2 regions of the Buttiauxella sp. 3AFRM03 genome follow, and region 1 is predicted to be linked to the other one. Evidence: predicted binding sites of a transcription regulator. Region 1 holds the regulator's gene; the other holds the start of a gene.

Region 1 (3,148 bases):
ACATCGATTTCCCCTACTTGCTCGCCATGTTGCAAGGCTCATTCATTTCCCACATCAATACAATAGTGGTACCGGGCGGCAAAATGGGGCTGGCGATGGAATTGATCATGACGCCGTTAGTGAAGCGTCTGGCGGAAGGACGAAATATCAATAATCAGGGCGGCGAGTAACCGCCCTGTTTTGCACACTAGCCTTCAATGACTTCGTAGCTGTGCGTGATATTTACGGCTTTTTCCAGCATCAGTGCAACAGAGCAATACTTCTCAGCAGATAAATCAACCGCGCGGGAAACCGCGTTATCTTTTAGCTCTTTGCCTGTCACGATGAAATGCAGGTTGATGTGAGTAAAAAGACGAGGAGCTTCTTCGCGACGCTCAGAGGTCAATTTCACTTCGCAGTCGGTGACGTCGTAGCGGCCTTTTTGCAAAATAGAAACCACGTCGATTGCACTGCAACCCCCGGCAGCCATCAGTACCATTTCCATCGGGCTCGGTGCTTTATCGCCAGAATTACCGTCCATCAGAATCTGGTGTCCTGAAGCGGATTCACCAAGGAAAGTTAACCCTTCAACCCATTTCACACGTGCCTGCATGTTGCTTCTCCCATTGAAAAAATTACCTTCCAGAGTACGCGGATGCAGCAAAACTGGCAACGGAAGGCGACCTACGTCATGCTGAAACGAGACAATAGGAGACACCTGCCAAAAGCTATGCTAAAACAATCCGGATGCTACATTGATACATTGACGTAATGCATAGATGCAAAGGACGTCACTAATTACAGGCAGCAAGAATGACTTGCATGCCATCTCCCCAAAGTGGGGAATATTCTAATACTTGCAACGCCAGACAGGATGTTTAGCGTCCTGTCGTTGGTAGCCAGTTATAAACAGAGGATAACCGCGCATGGTGCTTGGCAAACCGCAAACAGACCCGACTCTCGAATGGTTCTTGTCCCATTGCCACATTCATAAGTATCCATCGAAGAGCACACTGATCCACCAGGGTGAAAAAGCAGAGACGCTGTATTACATCGTCAAGGGCTCTGTAGCTGTTCTGATCAAAGATGAAGAGGGCAAGGAAATGATCCTCTCCTATCTGAATCAGGGCGACTTTATTGGTGAGTTAGGGCTGTTCGAAGAAGGCCAGGAACGTAGTGCCTGGGTCCGTGCTAAATCTGCCTGTGAAGTGGCTGAAATTTCCTATAAAAAATTCCGCCAGCTGATCCAGGTAAACCCAGACATTCTGATGCGTCTTTCTTCCCAGATGGCTCGTCGTCTGCAAGTCACTTCTGAGAAAGTCGGTAACCTGGCATTCCTCGATGTGACTGGTCGTATCGCGCAGACACTGTTGAACCTGGCAAAACAGCCTGATGCAATGACTCACCCAGACGGTATGCAGATTAAAATTACCCGTCAGGAAATTGGTCAGATCGTCGGTTGTTCTCGTGAAACTGTCGGTCGTATCTTGAAAATGCTGGAAGATCAGAACCTGATCTCCGCTCACGGCAAAACGATCGTCGTTTACGGCACTCGTTAATTTCCGTTTCAAAAAAGGCGTGTTGCTTTATGGACACGCCTTTTTTTGTCTTTAAAATCCAAACACCTGCAACACAAAGTATGACAAGCATATGTGGAGAAGATTAATCTATCACCCTGAAGTTAACTATGCACTGCGGCAAACGCTGGTGCTGTGCCTTCCTGTGGGGATCGGTTTACTACTGGGGAATTTGCAGTTAGGTCTGCTTTTCTCGTTAGTGCCCGCTTGTTGCAACATTGCTGGTCTGGATACACCCCATAAGCGTTTTTTTAAACGCCTGATTGTTGGCGGCACTCTTTTTGCGACCAGCAGTTTAATCATGCAGCTTTTGCTGCTCTACACCGCGGTCCCATTGCCCATCATTCTTATGGTGATGGCGCTCTTGTTAGGCGTCACCGCTGAAATCAGCGCCCTGCACGCACGTTTGCTTCCGGCATCGCTGATTGCGGCCATCTTTACGCTAAGCATGGCCGGCAATATGCCTATCTGGAAGCCGATGGTGTTATATGTCTCCGGCACGATTTGGTACGGAGTCTTTAACTGGTTTTGGTTCTGGATGTGGCGTGAGCAGCCGCTGCGCGAAACGTTAAGCCTGCTCTATCGCCAATTGGCGGAGTACTGTGAAGCCAAATACGGCATGCTGACACAACATGCTGATCCCGAAACAGCGCTGCCTCCACTGCTGGCTCGCCAGCAAAAAGCCGTAGACCTGATCACCATCTGCTACCAACAGCTGCATATGCTGTCGGCGAATCAGCAGAACGGTTACAAACATTTGTTACGCTCTTTTCAGATAGCGTTAGATTTGCAGGAGCACATCTCCGTCAGTTTGCACCAGCCTGCCGAGGTGCAAAAACTTGTCGCGAAAAGCCATGCAGAAGCGGTTATTCGCTGGAATGCGCAGACCATTGCGGCACGCTTGCGCGTATTGGCCGATGACATTCTCTACCATCGTTACCCACAGCGTTTTACGATGGAGAAACAAATTGAAGCCCTCGAGAAAATTGCTCGCCAGAATCCGGACAACCCGGTTGGGCAGTTTTGTCATTATCACTTCAGCCGTATCGCCCGCGTGCTGCGCATCCAACGCCCTCTGTACGCCCGTGATTTAATGGAAGACCGGCAGCGCCGTTTACCGCTGTGGGCAGCACTGAAAAGCTATTTGTCGTTGAAATCTGCCGCCCTGCGCAACGCCGCCCGACTAGGCGTAATGCTAACCATCGCCAGTCTTTTCGGGGCATTTTTACATCTGCCGAAACCCTACTGGATTTTAATGACGGTGATGTTCGTTACGCAAAACGGCTACGGTGCCACGCGGGTGCGCATTCTTCACCGTTCGGCAGGGACCATTGCTGGCCTGGCTATTGCGGGTATCGCCCTGCACTTTCACTTCCCACAAAGCATTGCCCTGGCCGCGATGCTGGTCATTACGCTGGTCAGCTATTTGTTTATTCGCCAGAGCTATGGCTGGGCGACGATTGGTTTTACCGTGACGGCGGTATATACCCTGCAACTGCTCACACTCAGCGCCGAGCAATTTATCGTCCCGCGCTTGATTGATACTCTGCTCGGCTGTTTGATTGCCTTCGGTGGCATGGTTTGGCTGTGGC
Region 2 (3,148 bases), 2.4 Mb from region 1:
GCGTAGAAATCGTCATCGCCATCCAGCAGGTTGATTTTGTAATCAACGTAGGTGGAGAAGTTTTTGTTGAAGTAGTAGTTCGCGCCAACAGAAACGTATTTAACCAGGTCTTTGTCGTTCCAGTCGCTGTTTGGTGCGTAGTCTTGTGCCAGGTCTTTACCTTTAGATTGCAGGTAAGATATTTCTGGACGCAGACCGAAGTCGAACTGATATTGTGCAGTGACTTCAAAGTTTTGAGTTTTGTTGGCGATAAACCCATCAACATCACCAAACGGCGTCATGTTGCGGGTTTCCGAATACATGGTGGCCAGATAGATATTGTTGGCGTCGTATTTCAGGCCAACAGTCCAGACATCTGCATCTTCACCGCCAGCAGTTGAGCCGGTTTGCTGTTCGTTGGTACGGTCAGATGAGGCGTATGCTGCACCTGCGCTGAAGCCCATGCCGAAATCATATGTGGTGGACAAGCCCCAGCCATCACCATTTTGTGAATTGATGTCATTGTGACCGTTGTTAGTGCCTTCCTGATCAAAGGCTCCGTTAGATCCTTCATTCGCGCCCTGATATTGCAGAGCAAAGTTCAGGCCTTCAACCTGACCGAAGAAATCGGTGTTGCGGTAAGTCGCCATGCCATTGCCACGGCCAGTCATGAAGTTATCGCTATAGGTGTAAGAGTCGCCACCGAACACTGGCAGCATATCGGTCCAGGCTTCAATGTCGTAAACTACGCCGTAGTTACGGCCATAATCGAATGAACCGTAGTCACCAAATTTCAGGCCAGCGAAGCCCAGACGAGTCCATGATTGGCTATCGCCTTCAGTGCTGTCTGCCTGAATGTTATATTCCCACTGACCATAACCTGTCAGTTCGGAAGTAATCTGAGTTTCACCTTTAAAGCCCAGGCGAATATAAGTGTCATCGCCATCCTGACCTGAATCATCAGAGAACACATGACGAGCATCAACTTTGCCGTACAGGTCCAGTTTATTACCGTCTTTATTATAAACTTCCGCAGCGTGCGCAGAACCCATTGCCAATAAAGCAGGGATCACTAATGCCAATGCTGTTCTTTTCATTTATATATTCCTTTAAGTCATAATTATTATGAATGATTACTTATATTTCGTCCTCAACATCCACAGCAATCTTATTACACTTAGTTCAGTTTATTTATAAATAAACATGTAACTGTATTGGTTGAAATTTGACTAAATATTTCAGTGTATTCTTAAGTTATATTATTGAAAAATAAGTAAATTATTAATTTTTAGGATATTTCCAATGCATTGTGAGTATGTGTTTGCTATTTTTTATATCAAAACACAATGCATTTTTATCGATGAGTCTTTGTGAGTGATAGAATTGGCATTTAGAAAATAAGTTTTTTTATTTTTGTATTTAATTATCACTAAATTTTATATTAAGGGTGTATAAAATAAATAACGTGGGAATGGTTGATAAATACACAAATGTAATTTTATTGTTAAAATTATGAGGGGTGGCCTGATATATTGCCAATTTGAGAATCTTCCGGATTAAATAGAGAGGTTTTAGGCTGTCATAAAACGGCATAAATGTGATAAAAATCACATGCAGCGGATGGGTATCCATCGCATTACACAAACTAAACAGTTGAGAGAGTTATGTCAGACGTTATGGACGCGAAACCCGCCCGCACACCAGGTGGGAAATTGGCATTATGGTTGTTTTATGGATTTTGCCTGTACATGGTTTGGGCAGTTCTGCGTTACTTCTGGGTGGTGAGCAATGTCACCAGCGGGGACATGGGTTCGATGGCTGGAAAACTGCTCGGGGCATTAATGGGGTTGCTGGTTCTGGGAGCGGTAGCCGCATTATTAGGTGGGCTCGCCTGGTACACGCGGGCCAGGTGAATAAATCGTGCCAAAGTGGGTTGTTGTCACGGTGATACTTGCTAATTTTGTGATCTTGTACTCATATTAAGTACCGGATCCCGCTGTGAAGTAAGGAGCACGTATGCCAATAGCCCACTGGCAAGAGCGTTTCGAAGAGTACTTGCACCATAACTGGTTGCAGGACGATAAAGCCCACGATGTGGCCCACTTCAGACGCGTATGGAAAACCGCGCAACAGATCATGGAAACAACCGAAGCCGACTGGCTGGTGGTACTCACCGCCTGTTATTTCCATGACATCGTCAATTTGCCAAAGAACCATCCCGAACGGCATCTCGCTTCTACACAGGCGGCACAAGAAACATTACGTATTCTTGACGCTCATTTTCCCGATTTCCCTCGCACGTTATACGATGCGATTGCTCATGCGGTGCGTGCTCACAGTTTCAGTGCTCAAATTGCGCCGCAAACTCTTGAAGCGAAAATTGTGCAGGATGCAGATCGCCTGGAATCACTTGGTGCAATTGGCCTGGCGAGAGTGTTTTATATTTCAGGTTCGCTGGGGCGACCATTGTTTGATAGCGAAGATCCGTTAGCGTGTGGGCGTGAGTTGGATGACTCCACATATGCACTTGACCATTTCCAGAAAAAACTGCTGAAGCTCCCTGAATCCATGCAAACTGAGGCAGGGCGTAAACTGGCCTGGCTCAATGCTGATTTTTTGGTTAACTACATGGCCAAGCTGTGTGCAGAACTGAAGGGCGATTATTGCGGTATCGATCGTGGTGTTGTCGAGCAATTCGCCTCCCCCAAACAGTCCTCATAAATTTCGTTCTAAAACTAAAATGATGCCCGCATTGGTTGCGGGCTGTTCTGTTTTTCTCTGGGTCAAATCAGTGATAGAGTTGCACTCTATTTTCCCTAAACTGGTTCATGATGAACGACTTCGACGCCATTGCCGAGCAACTCTCACAACAATCCCAACGCCTGCAACAACAGCAACTAGAAGAAGACTTTGCGCTAGTGAGCCGAATTCTGGAAATCTATGACCAGAAAACAGTGGCCCATCATTTGCGCCAGGTCAGCGGCGACTGGACACGTGAATCGCTAAACCGCTGGTATAACCGTAAATCTTCGCCTCGCACGCTGACACCAGCAGAAAGCGCCATGCTGCAAAATATGTTGCCGCAGTTACCTGCACACCACGGGAAATACGCCTTTAAATTCGTCGATTTATTTGCCGGTATTGGCGGCATTCGTAGCGGGTTTGAAGC

Evidence for each region. The regulator CRP, encoded in region 1, controls carbon source genes, mostly activating them, when cyclic AMP is high. The targets are predictions, from matches to a motif close to ATGTGANNNNNNTCACAT.
Region 2: a site for CRP is predicted at 1,575-1,592, ahead of drpB (cell division protein DrpB). Genes of this name have one in related genera too.

Annotation. Positions count from the first base shown of each region.
Region 1 is NZ_CP033076.1:3,399,702-3,402,849, reverse strand. Features, by position in the region: gene D8682_RS17235 (phosphoribulokinase) at 1-170, shown strand, start outside; gene D8682_RS17230 (OsmC family protein) at 188-592, opposite strand; gene crp (cAMP-activated global transcriptional regulator CRP) at 906-1,538, shown strand; gene D8682_RS17220 (YccS/YhfK family putative transporter) at 1,630-3,148, shown strand, end outside.
Region 2 is NZ_CP033076.1:1,042,030-1,045,177, reverse strand. Features, by position in the region: gene ompC (porin OmpC) at 1-1,076, opposite strand, end outside; gene drpB (cell division protein DrpB) at 1,656-1,892, shown strand; gene D8682_RS06385 (phosphohydrolase) at 1,996-2,700, shown strand; gene D8682_RS06380 (DNA cytosine methyltransferase) at 2,811-3,148, shown strand, end outside.